One region of the Streptomyces ambofaciens ATCC 23877 genome, then DNA from elsewhere that is predicted to be linked to it. Evidence: riboswitches for the same ligand, from Rfam matches in the RefSeq annotation. Region 1 holds a riboswitch; each other region holds the start of a gene.
The links. Region 1 has a riboswitch for cyclic di-AMP ahead of SAM23877_RS30485 (M23 family metallopeptidase). Riboswitches for the same ligand answer to the same signal wherever they lie in the genome.
Positions count from the first base shown of each region.

Region 2: linked by a shared signal. The riboswitch ahead of SAM23877_RS14830 (LysM peptidoglycan-binding domain-containing protein) and the one ahead of SAM23877_RS30485 (M23 family metallopeptidase) in region 1 are both predicted to bind cyclic di-AMP.
Region 3: linked by a shared signal. The riboswitch ahead of SAM23877_RS16900 (M23 family metallopeptidase) and the one ahead of SAM23877_RS30485 (M23 family metallopeptidase) in region 1 are both predicted to bind cyclic di-AMP.
Region 4: linked by a shared signal. The riboswitch ahead of SAM23877_RS06055 (C40 family peptidase) and the one ahead of SAM23877_RS30485 (M23 family metallopeptidase) in region 1 are both predicted to bind cyclic di-AMP.

Region 1 is NZ_CP012382.1:6,924,412-6,929,232, reverse strand. It holds gene SAM23877_RS30500 (carboxymuconolactone decarboxylase family protein) at 1-183, shown strand, start outside; partial or broken gene SAM23877_RS30495 (TetR/AcrR family transcriptional regulator) at 242-859, shown strand; gene SAM23877_RS30490 (SGNH/GDSL hydrolase family protein) at 933-1,718, opposite strand; gene SAM23877_RS30485 (M23 family metallopeptidase) at 1,938-2,894, opposite strand; cyclic di-AMP (ydaO/yuaA leader) riboswitch at 2,897-3,056, opposite strand; gene SAM23877_RS30480 (tyrosine-protein phosphatase) at 3,481-4,278, shown strand; gene SAM23877_RS30475 (DUF6126 family protein) at 4,289-4,411, opposite strand; gene SAM23877_RS30470 (helix-turn-helix domain-containing protein) at 4,408-4,821, opposite strand, start outside.
Region 2 is NZ_CP012382.1:3,341,145-3,345,965, reverse strand. It holds gene SAM23877_RS14835 (transglycosylase family protein) at 1-802, shown strand, start outside; cyclic di-AMP (ydaO/yuaA leader) riboswitch at 985-1,151, shown strand; gene SAM23877_RS14830 (LysM peptidoglycan-binding domain-containing protein) at 1,155-1,883, shown strand; gene eno (phosphopyruvate hydratase) at 2,165-3,445, shown strand; gene divIC (cell division protein DivIC) at 3,557-4,039, shown strand; gene SAM23877_RS14815 (DUF501 domain-containing protein) at 4,089-4,628, shown strand; gene SAM23877_RS14810 (Ppx/GppA phosphatase family protein) at 4,625-4,821, shown strand, end outside.
Region 3 is NZ_CP012382.1:3,802,050-3,806,870, forward strand. It holds gene SAM23877_RS16890 (PrsW family intramembrane metalloprotease) at 1-1,336, shown strand, start outside; gene SAM23877_RS16895 (aldo/keto reductase) at 1,356-2,300, opposite strand; gene SAM23877_RS16900 (M23 family metallopeptidase) at 2,433-3,467, opposite strand; cyclic di-AMP (ydaO/yuaA leader) riboswitch at 3,478-3,635, opposite strand; gene SAM23877_RS16905 (PP2C family protein-serine/threonine phosphatase) at 3,860-4,821, opposite strand, start outside.
Region 4 is NZ_CP012382.1:1,353,579-1,358,399, forward strand. It holds gene SAM23877_RS06045 (ATP-dependent Clp protease proteolytic subunit) at 48-683, shown strand; gene SAM23877_RS06050 (hypothetical protein) at 690-998, shown strand; cyclic di-AMP (ydaO/yuaA leader) riboswitch at 1,290-1,512, shown strand; gene SAM23877_RS06055 (C40 family peptidase) at 1,516-1,989, shown strand; gene SAM23877_RS06060 (ATP-binding protein) at 2,215-2,706, opposite strand; gene SAM23877_RS06065 (helix-turn-helix domain-containing protein) at 2,921-3,781, shown strand; gene SAM23877_RS06070 (DUF397 domain-containing protein) at 3,791-4,033, shown strand; gene SAM23877_RS06075 (8-amino-7-oxononanoate synthase) at 4,076-4,821, opposite strand, start outside.

The DNA.
Region 1 (4,821 bases):
GCCGAGCGGCTGCGGACCCGGTTGGGCGAGCCCGCGTTCGTGGAGCTGACGGCGATGGTCGCCGTCGAGAACCTGCGCTCCCGGATCAACGCGGCGCTCGGCCTGACCAGCCAGGGCTTCAAGGACTCGTGCGACCTTCCCGACGCGGGGCGCGGGAGTGCGGCCGGGGCCGTCGCGGACTGAACGGCCGGGACCGCGGCGGCCGTCACCGCACGTCCGGGGCCTGTATAGGGTGACGGGCGTGGCGAGAGTCCGGTTGAGTGTGGCGGAGCGGCGCGAGGAGCTGCTGCGCGCGGCCATCGAACAGATATCGGCGCGGGGGGTGGCGGCGCTGCGCATCGCCGACGTGGCCGCCGCGCTCGGCGTCAGCAATGCCCTGGTGCTCTATCACTTCTCCACCAAGGAGAAGCTGGTCGCCGCCGCGTTCGCCTATGCCGCCGAGGACGATCTCGCCCGTCTGCGCGCCCTGCTGGGCCGCCGTACCTCGGCGCTGCGCCGGCTGCGGGCGGCCGTGCGGTGGTACGCCCCCACCGGGCAGGCCAAGGGCTGGCGGCTATGGATCGAGGGCTGGGCGGTGGCGCTGCGCGAACCCGAGCTGCGGAGCGTCACCCTGGAACTCGACCGCCAGTGGAAGGCGGCGATCGCCGCGGTCATCGCCGAGGGCGTGGCCGCCGGGGAGTTCCACTGCCCCGGGCCCGAGGACGCCGCGCTCCGCCTGACCGCCCTGCTGGACGGACTGGCCGTGCAGCTGACGTCGTACGGGGGCGCGGTGTCCCGGGCGCGGGCCCAGGAGTGGATGGACGAGGCGCTCGCCCGGGAACTGGGGCTGGAGCGGGAGGCGTTGACGACGCCCCGGCGCCGCCCCGGCCCGCCCGCCGCCGGCACGACCGGGACGCCGCGCCCCGCGCCCGCCCCACACCGCTCCCCCGCCGTCAGGCCACCGTCGCGATCCGCCCCCTGATGTCGTCCGCCGACAGCGTCCCCTTGGCGATCACGTGGTCGCCCGAGGACTCGCCGCGCAGCCGACGGCCGATCCACGGCACCAGGAACTCGCGGGCCCAGTGGACGTCGTCCCGGCGGACGTCCAGGGTGCCGCGCGGCGGCAGCGGCGGCCAGGGCTGGTCGGGGTCGGCCGGGACGGGCAGGCCGAGGATCTGGCCCGCGCGCAGCGCCACGCGCGTGTGGCCCTCCGGCGACAGGTGCAGCCGGTCGGCGTCCCACGCCCTGCGGTCCTGCACCGTCCTGAGCGACCACAGGTCGAGCACGGGGCAGCCGTAGCGGTCGGCGATGGCGCGGACGTGCCCGTTGTACGTGGCGATCTTGCCGCGCAGACGCCTGAGGACGGGCACCCCGCGGGTGTCGAACCCGGTCGTCACCAGCACGGTGCCGGCCGCGGCGGTCAGCGCGGCCACCGCCCGCTCGAACCGCTCGGCCACCTCGTCGGGGTCCGTGCCGGGCCGGATGATGTCGTTGCCGCCCGCACAGAACGAGACCAGGTCGGGGGCGAGTTCGACGGCCCGCGGCACCTGCTCCGCCACGATCCGGTCGAGCAGCCTGCCGCGTACGGCGAGGTTCGTGTACGTGAAGTCGCCCTCGGGGCGCCGGTCCGCGAGCAGGACGGCGAACCGGTCGGCCCAACCGACGAACGATCCGTCGGGGCCCCGGTCGCCGACGCCCTCGGTGAAGCTGTCCCCCACCGCCACGTACGACCCGATCACTGTTCCGCTGTCACTCTTCGAATCGTCTGCCACATCGGCCCATGATTCACCTTGGAATGTGACCTACGCGACCGTAGGAAAGGGTTGACGGGCGGTGAGAAATGCCACGCCTAAAGTATTCGCCAATTCCGGAATAAGCGGGGTCCTGATACACCGAAGGCCGGACCCGGGGATCGGGGTCCGGCCTTCGGTGGCGCGGGAGGGCGCGTCAGCTCCTCGTCAGAGGGAGACGCCGTGCGAGCGCAGGTACGCGACCGGGTCCACGTCCGAGCCGTAGTCCGGGGTGGTGCGGATCTCGAAGTGCAGGTGCGGTCCGGTCACGTTGCCGGTGGCACCCGAGAGGCCGACCTGCTGACCCGCCGTCACGGACTGGCCCGCGGAGACGGAGAGCGAGGAGAGGTGGGCGTACTGGGCGTAGTGGCCGTCGGCGAGCTGGATGACGACCTGGTTGCCGTAGGCGCCGCCCCAGCCCGCGGAGACGACGGTGCCCGCGCCGACGGCCTTGAGGGAGGTGCCGGTCGGGACGACGAAGTCCGTACCGGTGTGGTAGCCGCTGGACCACATGCTGCCCGTCTGGTGGTACGGGGTGCCCAGGGTGCCGCTCGGGACGGGCGAGGCGAAGCCGCTGCCGGTGCCGGCGGACTGGGCGCTCGTGTTCGAGGAGTCGGCGGAGCTCTTCGCGGCGTCCGAGGACTGCTCGGCCGACTCGGCCTTCGCGGGGGCGGGCTTCTCGGCCGCGGCGGGCTTCTCGGCCGCCGGCTTCTCCGACGCGGCGGAGGAGGACGGGGCCGAGGACTTGGCGGCCTGTCCGGCGACGGCGAGCTTCAGACCGGGGTGGATCAGCGACGGGTCCGAACCGACGACCTCGCGGTTGTCGGCGTAGAGCTTCTTCCAGCCGCCGTCGACGTCCTGCTCGTCGGCGATCTTCGAGAGGTAGTCACCGCTCTTGACGGTGTACGTCCGCGAGTCCCCGTTCTTCTCCGCACCGGCGGCCTTCTTCGCCGACGTCGCGACGGACTGCACGGAGTGCTCGGAAACGGACTGCGCGGGAGCGGCGTGGGCCCCGGCGGCGCCCATCAGCGGGAGCGCGAGCGCGGCGCCGCCGGTTCCGGCGACGGCGATGGTGCGGGTCAGGCGCATGGCCCTGGTACGGCGGTGCTTACCCTTCGCGGGCATGGCGAATTCCTCTCCGGCGCCTGCGAGGTGAGCTGTCGGGTGCGAGCTGGAGATGCCCGGCCGCGTCGGGACGCGGCTTAACCCCAAGCCGTTCCGGGAACCGGAACAGGCAGTCTTACCTGTGGGTCCCCCGCTCCTGCCGTGTACGGGTGGTCGATGAGTGCGGGCTCCGGTCGGCGGCAGGATTAGGCGTTCCGTCCGGATCGGTGGTGAACGTAAGCGACCAGGACGCGCAGCGACAAGCGTGGGGTTCCCTCGGCCGGTGTTCCGATTGATCCTTTATGGGAATCACCGGTCACCCTCCGTCGATTCGCGGGGCACCGGTTCGGGCAAACGTCCTTGAAAACCGGCGGAATTACGTGAACATGACGGGCAACGCACCGTCACGGATATGACGCTGCTCACGCGCCGTCCCTCCAGCCCCTTTTATTTCAGAGCGAGTTGGGACTAAGGCACCAATACGGACAGAAGGCCCAGATGGTCCACTGTCGGACGTCCCGGCACCCGGAGGCGCAGGCCCGTGCCGTATCTTCGAGTGGAGCCCGGCGGCGAGCAGCGCCGACGGGGCGGAGTGGGAGGAGCCCCCGTGACGCAGCAGGTCCCGTCGACCGAACCCGAGCTGGCCGGTGTGCGCAACTTCCGTGACGTGGGCGGCCTGCCGACCGTGGACGGACGGCGGGTACGACAGGGAGTGCTGTTCCGCAGCGGTCACCTGGCGCACGCCACCGGAGGGGACGCCGCGTTCCTGGCCTCGCTGGGCCTGCACACGATCTTCGACTTCCGCAACGCGGCCGACCAGAAGCTCGAGGGCCCGGACGTCGAGCTGCCGGGCGTGCGCAATGTGAACCTGCCGCTGAGCGACCCGGCCGACGGTGCCGAGTTCTGGAAGATGGTCCGCGACGGCGACCTGGACCAGCTGCGCGAGATCCTGGCCGGCGACAAGGGTGCCGAGCGGATGATCGGCTCCTACCGCCTGATCATCAAGGAGCGCACGGCGGAGCACTCGCGGGTGCTGCACGCGCTCGCCGAGGACAGCGTCCCGGCGCTGATGCACTGCGCGGCCGGCAAGGACCGCGCGGGCCTGTCGATCGCGATCACCCTCCTCGCCCTGGGCGTCGAGCGGGACGCCATCGTCGAGGACTACCTGAAGTCGAACGCCACGCACCGCCGCTACAAGGTGCGTCGCAGCAGCACCGCCGCCTCCGCCTACTCCCCCGAGGTCATGGAGCTGCTCAGCCCCCTGTTCGACGCGCGCGCCGAGTACCTCGCGGCGGCCTTCGAGACCGTCGAGCAGACCTGGGGCGGAGTCGACGCCTACCTGGAGCAGGGCCTGGGGATCACTCCGCAGACCCGGGAGCGGCTGCGCGAGCGGATGCTGGACTGAGGGGTCGCGTTCACCGGCTGCCGGCTCCCACCTCGAAGAGCAGGTAGATGAAGGCCGCGAAGGCGTGGCCCACGACGAGGTAGATGAAGAGCCGCACCCACAGGGCACGCGGGAACTTGTCCTGCAGGTTCATGGCATCTCTCCCGGAGTGGAGTGGGGCGGCACGGTGGCCGGCCCCAGGCAGAGCGCCGCCGTCGGGCTCTGCAGCAGGGTGTGGACGAAGAGGAGCTCGACCCCGTCGGCGTCCTGGGCGGCGATCCGGTGCGGGGTCAGCGAGTCGAAGTGCGCGCTGTCGCCCGGACCGAGCCGGTGCACGGTGTCCCCGAGGCGCAGCCGCAGCCGGCCCCGCAGCACGTGGAGCCACTCCTCACCGGGGTGCACCCGCACGATGTCGCCCTGCGACCCGTGCGGGACGCGGACCCGCAGGGCCTGCATCCCGCGGCCGGACCCGCCGGCCTGCCAGTACGTCCAGCCGCCCGCGGACGTCGGCTCCATGGCCTCGGCCCGCACGACGGCGTCCCGGTCCGCGGCCGTCTCGCCGAG
Region 2 (4,821 bases), 3.6 Mb from region 1:
CGGCGGCCTGGACTACGCGCCCAGCGCCGATCAGGCCAGTCGCTCGCAGCAGATAAGAATCGCCGAGAGGCTCCACGCGGACCAGGGCATCACCGCCTGGCCGACCTGTGCTCTGCTCGCGGGTCTGGGCAACGACTCGGGCACGTCGGCCGGCGGCACGGGGTCGGCGGGTGAGGGCTCGTCGCAGGCGCCGGACGGCTCGGGGGCGCCGACCGCGTCCGAGACGCCCGGGAGCTCCGGCACCGGGTCGGCCGGATCCTCCGGTTCGGCCGAGGCGTCGGGGCGGACCTCCGGGGGGTCGCCTTCGGCCACGCGCTCGGCGACGCCTGACTCCCCGTCGGCCGACGCGGACGAATCGGCCAAGTCCGACACGACGGCCGGAAACGGCCCATCGGCGACCGTCGACCCGCAGGAGTCCGACAGGCCGTCCACGGCCACCACCAAGGGCGACGAAACGGACAAGGCGGGGCAGAGTGAGGGCTCTTCGTCCCTCACCGACACCGCGGGATCCGGTGTGGGCAAGCACCGCGGCGACCGGGCCGAGGAAGGGGTGGCGGAGGGCCGCGGGTCCGACGCGTCGGGGCGGCACGCCTCGCGCGGTGAGGACGAGGCGCGAGGGCTCGTGGACGGCTCGTACACCGTCCGTTCCGGCGACAGCCTCTGGGGCATCGCCGACTCCCTTGAGGTCGACGGCGGGTGGCGCTCGCTGTACGTCGGCAACAAGGAGGTCGTCGGCACCGACCCGGACCACATCCTGCCCGGTCAGACGCTCACGGTCGTGGGCGAATCAGGCGAAAAGTAGGGGCAGTTCGCGTCATGGTTCGGGACGTATGTCCGTTTTGGATCACGTGAGATATAGGTCTCAGAAGCCGTGATCGTCTTTGAAAATCCGCGGAGCGCGTGTCTACGGTCGTGACCGCTCGCCATCGCGGGCCCCGGCTGCCGCAACGCCGAATCCTGCCAGCGGCCGTCCGGGAACAGTCGTCGCGTCAAGCGCCGAAGGCAGGAGCGGGGGACCCAAGGTAAGTGCCGCACCGGGCAGTTGAGCCGGAGCGGCTAGGGGTGGAGCCGAGTTCCGTGAGGAACCCGGCCGGGCAACTCAACCGGCCCGAACCCGACAGCTCACCTCGCAGGCGTCGGTGAGGGGATCAACCATGCTGTTTTCCGGCAAGGGCAAGCACCGTCGCCCGTCCAAGGCCACCCGTGTCATCGCCGTCGCCGGTGTCACCGGTGCCGCCGTCGCCGCCCCGCTGATGGCGGCCGGCAACGCCTCCGCCGCCACCGCCTCCGAGTGGGACGCCGTCGCCCAGTGCGAGTCCGGCGGCAACTGGTCCATCAACACGGGCAACGGCTACTACGGCGGTCTGCAGTTCTCCGCCTCCACCTGGGCCGGCTACGGCGGTACGCAGTACGCCTCGACCGCCGACCAGGCGAGCAAGGCGCAGCAGATCGAGATCGCCGAGAAGGTGCTCGCGGGCCAGGGCAAGGGTGCCTGGCCGGTCTGCGGCACCGGCCTTTCGGGTGCCGCGTACACCGGTGGCGGCTCCGGCGAGAGCCAGGACAGCGGCTCCGCCAGCTCCGAGGGCTCGCAGAGCCAGAGCAGCGGCTCCACCGCCGACCGCTCCGCCGAGCAGAAGGCCTCCCGCTCCGAGGAGCGCCCGGCCGCCGAGAAGCCGGCCGAGAAGAAGACCGTCACCACCCCGACCGGCGAGAAGGTCGAGAAGGGCGACGGCGAGTACAAGGTCGTCAAGGGTGACACCCTCAGCTCGATCGCCCAGGAGCACGACGTCAAGGGCGGCTGGGCCAAGCTGTTCAAGCTCAACGACGACATCGTCGACGAGGCCGACCTGATCTACCCGGGCCAGCAGCTGCACCTGAAGTAAGCGGCGGCCCCGCCTGCTCCCGTCCCGGCGCGTGTTCCCCCGTACGCGCCGGGACGGGTTTTTCACGCCCCGGGCCCGCCCGCGCTTCCTCCCCGGAACCGCGGGTGTTTCCGGAAACGTCTTTGTTCCGTTCGGAAACAATTTACTCTCGGTTCTGTCCAGCGGGTGGGCGATCGGCTGGCCGATCGCCCGGAGCCGGTTAGGCTCGGTCCCGCAGAGCCGCTGCGGTCCTGTGGACCCGCGCGTCACACCGAAGCGTCACATTGAAGAAGGAGATGCTCGTGCCGTCCATCGACGTCGTCGTAGCCCGGGAAATCCTGGACTCCCGAGGCAACCCCACGGTCGAGGTCGAGGTCGGCCTCGACGACGGCAGCACGGGTCGTGCCGCCGTTCCCTCCGGCGCCTCCACCGGCGCCTTCGAGGCCATCGAACTCCGTGACGGCGACCCGGGCCGTTACCTGGGCAAGGGCGTCGAGAAGGCCGTCCTGGCCGTCATCGAGCAGATCGGCCCGGAGCTGGTCGGCTACGACGCCACCGAGCAGCGTCTGATCGACCAGGCCATGTTCGACCTGGACGCGACCGACAACAAGGGCTCGCTGGGCGCCAACGCCATCCTCGGTGTCTCGCTCGCCGTCGCGCACGCCGCCTCCGAGGCCAGCGACCTGCCGCTCTTCCGCTACCTGGGCGGCCCCAACGCGCACCTGCTGCCGGTGCCGATGATGAACATCCTGAACGGCGGCTCGCACGCCGACTCCAACGTGGACATCCAGGAGTTCATGATCGCCCCGATCGGCGCGGAGTCCTTCTCCGAGGCCCTGCGCTGGGGCGCCGAGGTCTACCACACGCTGAAGAAGGTCCTGAAGAACAAGGGCCTGGCCACCGGCCTCGGCGACGAGGGCGGCTTCGCCCCGAACCTCGGCTCCAACCGCGAGGCCCTCGACCTGATCCTCGAGGCGATCAAGGAGGCCGGCTACACCCCCGGCGAGCAGATCGCCCTGGCGCTCGACGTCGCCGCGTCCGAGTTCTACAAGGACGGCTCCTACGCCTTCGAGGGCAAGAACCGCACCGCCGCCGAGATGACCGAGTACTACGCCGAGCTGGTCGAGGCGTACCCGCTGGTCTCCATCGAGGACCCGCTGTTCGAGGACGACTGGGACGGCTGGAACACCATCACCGCCAAGCTCGGCGACAAGGTGCAGCTCGTCGGCGACGACCTGTTCGTCACCAACCCGGAGCGCCTGGCCCGCGGCATCGAGGAGAACTCGGCCAACGCCCTGCTCGTCAAGGTCAACCAGATCGGTTCGCTGACCGAGACCCTGGACGCCGTCGAGCTGGCCCAGCGCAACGGCTTCAAGTGCATGATGTCCCACCGCTCCGGTGAGACCGAGGACGTCACCATCGCCGACCTGGCCGTCGCCACCAACTGCGGCCAGATCAAGACCGGCGCCCCGGCCCGCTCCGAGCGCGTCGCCAAGTACAACCAGCTGCTGCGCATCGAGGAGATCCTCGACGACGCCGCGGTGTACGCCGGCCGCAGCGCGTTCCCGCGCTTCAAGGGCTGACCCGCCCCGCAAGAGGCGGCGTCGTACGTACGTCCCCGTACTCGGTCCCGTACCGTGTGCGGGGACGTACGCACGTAGGGCGACGCACGAGGGTGAAGGGGAGGCGGGGACATGGCGGTGAAGGACCGGGACCGTTTCTCCACCGCGACCAGGATCCGGATCATCGGGGAGCAGACCGCGGCCCGGGTCTACCGTTCGCAGACCAAGCGCCAGGCGCGCCGCTCCCGGCTGACCGGCCGGGCCGCGCTGCTCGCGATGGTGCTCTGCTCGCTCGTCGTGGCGCTCGCCTACCCGATACGGCAGTACGTCGCCCAGCGGGCGGAGATCGCCGATCTCCAGCGGGAGCAGCGGGAGACCCGCGGCCGGGTCGAGGAGCTGCGCGACCTCAAGGCGCGCTGGCAGGACGACGCCTACGCCGAGCAGCAGGTCCGGCTGCGGCTGCACTACGTGATGCCGGGGGAGACGGGGTTCGTCGTCGTCGACCCGGACGCCGCCAAGCAGGCCCGCGCCGAGGCCGGCGCCGCCGACCGCCCCTGGTACCGCAACGTCTGGGACGGGGTCGACAAGGCCGACGCCGCCGCCCGCCGGCCGTGAACCGACCGCGCCGGCAGTGACTCAACAGGAAGACCAGCAGAAGACAGTCATGCAGACTCCCCCGCCGACCACCCCGCGCACCGAGCCCACCGACGCGGACGTGGAGGCCTTCAAGCAGCAGCTCGGGCGTCCTCCGCGCGGCCTGCGCGCCATCGCGCACCGCTGCCCCTGCGGTCAGCCGGACGTCGTGGAGACGGCGCCGCGGCTGCCCGACGGCACTCCTTTCCCCACGCTGTACTACCTGACGTGCCCGAGGGCGGCCTCCGCGATCGGCACGCTGGAGGCGAACGGCGTGATGAAGGAGATGACCGAGCGCCTCGCCACCGACCCCGAGCTGGCCGCCGCGTACCGCGCCGCGCACGAGGACTACATCCGGCGGCGCGACGAGATCGAGGAGCTGACCGGCTTCCCGAGCGCGGGTGGCATGCCCGACCGGGTCAAGTGCCTGCACGTGCTGGTCGGTCACTCGCTCGCGGCCGGTCCGGGCGTCAACCCGCTGGGCGACGAGGCGATCGCGATGCTGCCCGAGTGGTGGCGCAAGGGGCCGTGCGTGACGGTCGCCGGGACCTGTGGGGAGGACGGCAAGTGACCCGTGTCGCCGCCATCGACTGCGGTACGAACTCCATCCGGCTCCTGGTGGCCGACGCCGACCCCGCGACCGGTGAGCTGACCGACCTGGACCGCCGCATGACCATCGTGCGGCTCGGCCAGGGCGTCGACCGCACCGGACGGCTGGCGCCCGAGGCGCTGGAGCGGACCTTCGCCGCGTGCCGTGAGTACGC
Region 3 (4,821 bases), 3.1 Mb from region 1:
GCCCGAGCATCCGCGGAGGCATCCGCACTGGTGGCAGCGCGCCTGGGTGCGTTACGGCGCGCTCGTCACCCTGCTCGCGCTCTCGGGCCTGGTCATCCTGGCCCTGGTGCGCGAACAGACCGGCACGCAGGGCTTCCTGGTGGGGCTCGGCCTCGCGGTGCTGCCCGTGCCCCTGCTCATAGCCGCCTTCCGCTGGCTGGACCGGGTCGAGCCGGGGCCCTGGCGCACCCTGCTGTTCTGCTTCGCCTGGGGCGCCTGCGCGGCGGCGCTGATAGCGATCGTCGCCAACAGCTTCGCGACGAGATGGATAGCGACCGCCACCGCCGACCCGTCCGGCGCGGACACCCTGGGCGCCACCGTCATAGCGCCGGTCGTCGAGGAGTCCGCCAAGGCCGCCGCCGTCCTGCTGGTCTTCGTCTTCCGCAGGCGCGACTTCACCGGCATCGTCGACGGGGTGGTCGTGGCCGGCGTCACCGCCACCGGCTTCGCCTTCACCGAGAACATCCTCTACCTGGGTACCGCCTTCGGGACCGACCAGCTCACCGGCGGCAGCGGCATCGCGTCCGTCACCGCGGCGACCTTCTTCGTCCGCATCGTGATGTCGCCCTTCGCCCACCCGCTCTTCACCGTGCTGACCGGCATCGGTTTCGGCATCGCCGCGCTCTCCGCGGGCCGGCACCGCGGGCGCCGGGCCCTGCTCCCCCTGACCGGCCTGCTGCTCGCGATGGGCGTGCACGCGCTGTGGAACGGCTCGGCCGCGTTCGGCGAGTACGGCTTCTTCGCCGTGTACGCGGCCTTCATGCTCCCGTCCTTCGGCCTGCTGACCTGGCTGGTGATCTGGACCCGGCAACGCGAACTGGCGACCGTGCGCGCCGAGCTGCCCGCGTACGTCATGGCCGGGTGGCTGTCGCCCGCGGAGCCGCAGGCGCTCGGTTCGATGCGGGCCCGCCGCATCGCCCGGCAGCACGCCCGCCGGCACGCCGGGAAGGAGGCGGCGCGGACGGTGGCGCGGTACGAGGCGTACGCGACCTCGCTGGCGTTCCTGCGGCAACGGGGGCGCCGGGGCCGGGCGGGCGCCGACTTCGTCGTACGGGAGCGGGAACTGCTGGAGGCCCTGTGGCAGCGGCGCGCTGTGGCCCGCCCGGCGCTGGACCACGCGGCCCGGGCCACGGCACCGCCCGTGCCGCCCTGGCCGGGCCACGGGATGTACGGGCCGTACCCCGGCCACGGCCTCTACGGGTACGCCCCCACCGCACCGGTCCTCGCGCCGTCACCTCCGCCGTACCACGCCCCTCACGAGTACCTCCCGTACGCCCGGCCCCGCCTCCACCCGTAGGCCGTCGGGGTCCGGCCCGTCAGACCGACGCCCGCTCCAGCCGGGCCACCTCGTCCGGGGTGAGCGAGAGGTCCGCCACCCCCAGCAGCGCCGGGAGCTGCTCCACCGTGCGGGCGGACGCGATCGGGGCGGCCACCGTCGGCTGCGCGGCCAGCCAGGCCAGGGCGACCGTGGCGACGGGGGCGTCGTGGGCCTCGGCGATCTCGTCCAGGGCCGCCAGGACCCGTCGGCCCCGCTCGGTCTCCAGGTGCTTCGCCGCGCCGCCCGCCCGGGGGCTGTCGACGGCCGTCCCGGACCGGTACTTGCCGGTGAGGAATCCGGAGGCGAGGGCGTAGTACGGCACGGCGGACAGGCCGGCCCGCTCCGCGAGGTCGCGCAGTCCGCCCTCGTAGGTGTCCCGCGAGACGAGGTTGTAGTGGGGCTGGAGCGCCACGTACCGGGCGAGGTCCTCGCGGTCGGAGAACTCCAGGGACGCCGCGAGCCGCTCGGCGGAGATGTTGGAGGCGGCGATGTACCGGACCTTGCCCGCCCTCACCAGCTCGTCGAGCGCCCCGATGATCTCCTCCACCGGCACCTCGGGCTTGTCGAAGTGGGTGTAGTAGAGGTCGATGTGGTCGGTGCCCAGGCGGCGCAGCGAGGCGTCGGCGGCCGCCTTGATGTTCGCGGCGGACAGCCCCGGGTACTCGGGGTGCTGGCTGACCTTGGTGGCGAGGACGACGTCGCCGCGGTTGCCCCGGGAGGCGAGCCACTTGCCGACGATGGTCTCGGACTCGCCGCCGCTGTTGCCGTCGACCCACGCGGAGTACGAGTCGGCGGTGTCGAGGAAGTTGCCGCCCGCGGCCGTGTAGGCGTCGAGGACGGCGTAGGAGGTGTCCTGGTCAGCGGTCCAGCCGAAGACGTTGCCGCCGAGAGCGAGGGGGAAGACCTCGAGGTCCGAGGAGCCGAGCTTGCGCAGAGAAGTCATGTCCTGCGTCAACGACGACGACGGATCCGGTGATTCCGCAAGCGGGACGGAAATCCCGCGGACCGGCAGCCCTGGCGTCGGGGGGTCGCCGTCAGGACCGCCGGGGACCGGCGGGGCCGTGGACGGTGTCGGTCAGGGGGTCAGGCCCTTGCTCTGCAACCAGGCCATCGGGTCGATCCCGCCGCCGTCGCTGGTGTGGACCTCCATGTGGAGGTGGGCCCCGGTCACGTTGCCGGTGGCACCGACACGGCCGATGACGTCACCGGTGGTGACCTTCTGGCCGACGCTGACGCTGATGGACGACTGGTGGGCGTACCAGATCTCGGTGCCGTCGTCGAGGGTCAGCACCGTCTTGTAGCCGTACGAGCCCTCGTAGCCGGCCGACGTGATGGTGCCGCTGTGCACCGCCTTGAGCAGCGTGCCCGTGGGCGCGGCGAAGTCGAGGCCGGTGTGGTAGCCGGAGGACCAGTAGGCGCCGGCCTGGCCGAAGCTGGAGGAGATCGTGTACGAGGAGGTCGGCAGGGTGTACTGCTCGGCCAGCTTCGCGAGCCGCTCGGCCTCGGCCTTCTTCGCGGCCTCCTCCTCCGCCTTCTTCTTGGCGGCGGCGGCCTTGGCCTCGGCCTCCTTCTCCGCCTTGGCGGCGGCTTCCGCGGCCTTCTTCTCGGCGGCGGCCGCGGCCTCGGCGGCGGCCTTGGTCTCGACCTGGGCCTGCTGCTGCTCGGCCTGCGCCATGATCCGGGCCCGCAGCGTCTCACCGGCGTCGGGGGCGCCCTCCGCGGTGTCGGCGGTCGCGGCCACGCCGATGCCGCTGAGCGGGGCGGCGGAACCCTGCGGCTCCGGCTCCTCGTCGTCCGAGATGAGCGAGCCGACGTTGGGCAGGTCGGGCATGGAGATGGACACCGGCGGCTTGCCGGTCTGCGCGCTGGCCATCCCGCCCGCGCCGACCGCGGCTATGACACCGACGCCGAGGACGGTGGAGCTGCGGGCGAGTCCGCCGCGCTGCTTGGCCACGCGGTGCCGGCCGCGCACGGGGCGAACGGAATCCGCGGTGGGATTCCACTCCTCCCAGGGGCCCTCTTCGGTGCGGTAGCCGTCGTAGCCGAAGGTGTCGGTGTCGTGCGTGCTCGGCACGAACGGGGCCTCGGGGGCAGGCCGGTTGGACGCCACGTGGGCGTACTCCTTTCCTTCCTTCCGCCTACCGGGTTAGCTGACGGGTTCGGAGCAGGAAGGTCTCCTACGCGCGTATAACCGCCGTGTCTCCACGGCGTCGTACGAGCGATTCACCCCAAGGTGGTGGTTCCCCGGTTCCCTCGCGGGATTCGGCGCGTGCGCACGGAGCCGCCTTCTGTGACGGCTGGGACGACCGCGCTGCGTTATCGAACGTTAATAGACGCGGGGCTCGGATTCCAAGCTGTTCCTCTTGATCATTAACGAATCCGGCCGGGACGCATCCCCCAGGAGCACTGAAAACCGGACGAGTTGACCGCCCCTCAGTATTCCCCTTCACGCCGCGATTTTCTGATGGTGTATCAGTTGTTATGCGCAGGGCGGTCGTCACGTCACCGTTGGTGACAATGATCAAGCTCTTCACGCGCGGGCCGGCGTACGGCGAGCAGCGCCATGTCGTCCGCCATCCCGCCCCCGGAGTGCCGGCGCACGTCCTCGGCCAGGGCGGCGAGCAGTTCCCCCGGATGCCGGAAGACGCAGCCGGCGAGCCGCTCGTGCGGGTCGTAGAACTCGCCCCGGGCGTCCCGCGCTTCGGACAGCCCGTCGGTGTGCAGGAGCAGTGTGGCTCCGCCCGGGAAGGCGTCCTCCTGGGCCCGGTCGGGCCACACGCCCAGCTCGCCCATCCCGAGCGGCAGCGCCGACTCCCGGGCGGGCAGCGGGCGCAGGGTGCCGTCGGCGTAGAGCAGCAGCGGGGGCGGATGACCGCGGTTGACGATCCGCACGACCCCGTCGCCGTGGGGGAGTTCGGCGAGGACGGCGGTGGTGAAGCCCTCGAAGGCGTCCAGCCCGTCGCGCCGGGTGCCCTCGCGCGCCAGCGCCCGCTCCAGGCGCTGGGCCACCGCCTCCAGAGTCGCCTCCTGCTCGGCGGCCTCCCGGAAGGCGCCGATCACGACGGCGACGGCGGCCACCGCGCCCATGCCCTTGCCGCGCACGTCCCCGACGATGAGCCGGACGCCGCGCGCGCTGTCCTGCACCGCGTACAGATCACCGCCGATGAAGGCGTCGGCCTGCGCGGCCTCGTAGCAGGCGGCGATCTCGAAGCCGCCGATCCGTTCGGCGGGCTCGGGCAGCACGGCACGCTGGGCGGCCTCGGCGATCTCGCGGACGGTGACGAGGCGCTCTCCGGTGCGGCGGACGAAGGCGTTGACGAAGACCGCGAGGGCGGCGACCGTCGCGATGGTGATCAGCTCCGTCAGGGAGTCCACGTAGTGGGCGACGCCCTTGCTCAGTTGCAGCCCGACGACGGCGGCGACCACGGCGACACCGGTGAGCGCCGTGCCGCGCCGCGAGTAGA
Region 4 (4,821 bases), 5.6 Mb from region 1:
GGAGACAGTGCCGTCGGCAACGGTGCTGCCACGAGGAGGGGTTCGTCATGATCCTGCCGTCCGCCCGCCACGCCCCGCCCGAGTTCACCGAGCGCGCGAGCGCCGACGACCGGGTCGTGGATCCGTACGCGAAGCTGCTGGAGGAGCGCATCGTCCTCCTCGGCACACCGATCGACGAGGCCTCCGCGAACGACGTGACCGCGCGGTTGCTGTACCTGGAACACACGGCCCCGGACCGCGCCATCGCGCTGTACGTCAACTCACCCGGCGGCTCCTTCACCGCCATGACGGCGATCTACGACACGATGCGCCACGTCTCCTGCGACGTGGAGACGACGTGCCTGGGGCAGGCCGGCACGGCCGCCGCGGTGCTGCTGGCGGCGGGCACGCCGGGCAGGCGGGCCGTGTTGCCGGGCGCGCGCGTGATGCTCCGTCAACCCTCGCTCATCGAGACGGTGGAGGGGCGCACCGACGACCTCGCCGTGCGGGCCGACGAGTCGACCCGCATCCGCACCCGCCTCGAGGAACTTCTCGTACGACACACCGGCCGCACCCCCGAGCAGGTGACCGCGGACATCGAGCGGGAGACGATCCTTGACGCCCGACAGGCCCTGGACCACGGCCTGGTGGATCACATCGTGCCCGGCCGCGGGGCGACGCCCGCCACGCCCGGCGCCAGGTGAGCCGCCATGCTGCCGCCGGAACTGCCTCCGCTGCCCGCCCTCACCCGCGCCGAGGCCGAGCTGATCGACCGTTACCTCGAGGTCGTCGATCTCCTCGGGCGCATCAACCCGGCCCGGGACGGCGACACCTACCGCGGCCTGCGGGCCGCCCAGGCGCTGGTCGGCAAGGCGACCGCCCTGCGCGACGCGCTGGCCCTGATGCACCGCAGGGGTGAGACGGAACTGCACGCGGCCACCCTGGCCCGGGCGCTGCGTGTCCTGGACGGTGAACGGCGGACGGCGCGCGTCAGCCTGCCGCCGTCTGTGGACAGTTGAGCCACCCGGCTCGAAACGCACCAAACGGCTTACCCCCTTTCGGCGTAGGAACACCAGAAATGTCCGACCGTCCGCGGTTGCGCAACACGCCTGCCCAAGCGGCGGAACGAGCCACTCCGCCGCTGGTCCCGGCGTCGCCACCGCGGCCGGGCACGACTCGAACGCATAGCCGTCCACCCGAACGGGTGAGTGGTGAGTAACAACACAAAAGCCACGTTCCATTGGGATTTCCGCGCGGGGCGAGACAAGATCCGTGACTGACGACAAGCCCCCGCCGCAGCGGCGGGGCGGTCCGAGCGGACGCCGAATCCTGCCGCCGCCCGGACGACCGGTCGACAGGAGTGGATCGGCAGGAGTGGAGGACCCGAGCACGACGGGTCGCCGGAACGACCGCCTGCGCGAGTCAGGCGCCGGACCGAGCAGCCCTTGGGGTGAAGCCGCATCCGTGCGGCCGGGCATCTTCGCCAGCCCGAATCCGACAGGTCATCCTTCACAGGCGGCTGACGAAGGGTTGCGCATGTCTGCGCTCAATCGTGTCCCGTCGCTGATGGCCCGTGCCGGTACGGCCTCGGCTCTCACCCTCGCCGCCGTGGGCGGTTCCGTGGTGGTCCCCGGCGTCGCCTCCGAGGCCGCCGCGGCGAGCCACGCGACGAAGGCTCTCAAGATCGCGGCCTCCAAGAAAGGTGCGCCCTACAAATATGGCGCCGTCGGACCAGGCAGGTTCGACTGCTCCGGCCTGACGCTGTACTCGTTCAAGAAGGCCGGCAAGAAGCTTCCGCGCACCGCGGCCCAGCAGTACAACAAGACCCGGCACATCTCCTCCAAGAGCCGCAAGGCCGGGGATCTGGTCTTCTTCCACTCGGGCCGCAGCGTCTACCACGTCGGCATCTACGCCGGGAAGAACAAGATCTGGCACGCTCCGAAGACCGGGGACGTGGTGCGCCTGCAGAAGATCTGGACCGGCAGCGTCTGGTACGGCCGGGTCAAGTAGCCCGCCCGAGGGGGTGACGGCGCCTGTTCCGCCGTCACCCCCTCGGGTCGCGTGGCCCCGGCGTCGCGCGCACCGCCGCCCGGCGCGGGAGGAACCGCGCCACGGCGCACCGGGGGCGACGGTGCGCCACAGCCGACGGCGTGCCGGACGCAGGGCGCCAGCCGCAGCGCGCGCCGGGCCAGGGCGCAGCGCGCCGGCCGCAGCGCGCCGGTCGCCGACGGCACCTCACCGCGAAGGCTTCTGCTCTCCCGCCGCCCCTCCCACGGCCGTGGCCGGTTCGGCGACCGCCGGACGGCCGGGCGGCGTCCAGGGCAGTTCGATGGAGACGGTCTTGCCGCCCTCGCGCGTGGGCCGCACCCTCAGCCTGCCCCCGCACTCCGCCGTGAGCCAGCGGATGATCACCATGCCTCGGCCGTTGTCCTGCTGGACCGCGGCGGGCAGGCGCTTGGGGAAGCGCGGATGGCTGTCGGTGACGCCGACGCGCAGCCGCTCGTCGCGGTCGAGCGCCAGGTCCACCGTGAAGGTGGGCGACTGTCCGAACGTGTGCTGGACCGCGTTGGTCGCCAGTTCGGAGACGATGAGCCGGACGGTGTCGGAGAGATCGGCGCCCGCCGGCAGGCCCCACTCCGTCAGGGTGCCGACCACGTAGGTGCGCGCGGCGGCCACCGAGGCGGAATCGCTCGGCAGAGTGACGGATGCTTCCAGATGGTCTGCCATGGCGACGTCGTCCCTTTCCCACGGAACCGCAACCCGACACGGAGCGGACGGTTCGAGTACGGTCCCGGACTGGTGCTTCGCCGCCAGACTGCCATCACCAGGGCCGGGAAGGGCGGCGATCCACCAAGATATGCATATATCTGTCGCTCGATGCGGTGAACTCTGCGACGGCAGAGCGGATTTGGGCGGCCCATAAGGAGTAAGGGAGTGGCCCATGCAGCACGGTCCCGTGGTGCGTCGTCGGAAGCTGGGCGCCGAACTGCGCACCCTGCGCACGTCGGCGGGGATCACCAGCGGCGAGGCGGCCCGGTTGGTGGGCTGGCACCAGTCGAAGGTCAGCCGCATCGAGACCGGAACCAGCGGGGCGAAACCGGCCGACGTGCGGTTACTCCTCGACGCCTACGGTGTGGACGACTCCCGGCTGCGGGAGTTGCTGGAGATGCTGGCGGGCTCCGACGACGCGGGCGGCCGGCACCACTGGTGGCACGCCTATCGCGGGGTGCTGCCGCCGGCCTACCGCGACTTCATCAGCCTGGAGTCGCAGGCGAGCGCGATGCGCACGCTGGAGACCACGGTGGTACCCGGACTGCTCCAGACACCGGAGTACGCCCGCGCGGTGACGCGCGCCGCGGCGGACGGACTGCCGGAGGAACGGCTGGACACGCTGGTGGAGGTCCGGCTGGCCCGGCAGGACGTGCTGCGGGCGCAGCCGCCGCTGGAGCTGAGCGCGGTCCTGGACGAGGCGGTGCTGCGCCGGGAGGTGGGCGGCCCCGGAGTCATGGCACGCCAACTGGCGCGCCTGATCGAGGCCGCGCGCCTCCCTCATGTCCGGCTCCAGGTCCTGCCGTTCGCCGCCGGGGCGCACATCGGTGTCACCGGCCCTTTCGTAATCTTCTCTTTTTCGAGCACTTCTGATCTAGACGTGGTCGTTCTCGACCACTTGACGAGTAGCCTGCATCTCGAACGGAAAGAAGACCTAGAGGCCTACACCGAGGCCTTCAACGCCCTTCTGATCCATGCCCTTTCGCCCGAGGAATCGTTGGACTTCATCGCCGCGACCGCGGCAGGCGCGTAAGGAGGCACCATGTCAGGAACACCGTCCGCCCGCTGCCGGAGCATCCCTGCCGGCACCGATCTGCCCGGCCTGCGGTGGCTGCGCAGCAGCTACAGCACCGGAGCGAACAACTGCGTGGAGACGGCACGGCCGTCGGCCGGCCCCTGGGCCGGACTGCTCGCCGTGCGCGACTCCAAGGACCCGGCCGGACCCGCGCTGCTCTTCTCCCCCGAGAGCTGGGCGTCGTTCACGGACGCGGTCCACCACCGCTGATCCCGGGCCGGATCGAGCGAAGCACGGCCGTGTCACGCCGACTCATGGCCGCGTTTCGCCGATCACCCGTACAGCGCGTCCGACCTGTTCCGCGGAGAGGTCCGCACGTGCGGTCAGCCTGAGCCGTGAGATGCCGTCGGGTACGGAAGGAGGCCGGAAGCAGCCCACGGACAGGCCGGCCGAACGGCAGTCGGCCGCCCACTGGACGGCTCCCTCCGGGGAGGGCGCGCGCACCGAGACGACCGCGGCGTCCGGGCGCACCGCGGACAGGCCCATGGCGGTCAGACGTGCGTGCAGTTCGCCCGCCACCGCACGTGCGCGCGCCGCCCGCTCGGGCTCGCGGCGCAGCAGGGTGAGGGCCGCGAGGGCCCCGCCCGCCGCCGCGGGGGCGAGGCCGGTGTCGAAGATGAACGTCCGGGCCGCGTTGACCAGGTGTTCGATCACCGGGGCCGGTCCGAGGACGGCGCCGCCCTGGCTCCCCAGCGACTTGGACAGCGTCACCGTCACGACGACGTCGTCCGCACCCGCCAGCCCCGCCTCGTACGCGGCACCCCGGCCACCCGCGCCGAGGACGCCGAGGCCGTGCGCGTCGTCGACGACCAGCCCGGCGCCGTGCTCCCGGCACGCCTGCGCGAGCCCGGCCAGCGGCGCGGCGTCGCCGTCCACCGAGAACACGGTGTCGGACACCGCGATAGCGGGGCCCTCGTGGGTCGCCAGCGCCTTGCGCACGGCGTCCGGGTCGGCGTGCGTCACCACCTGGGTCGCGCCGCGGGCCAGCCGGCAGCCGT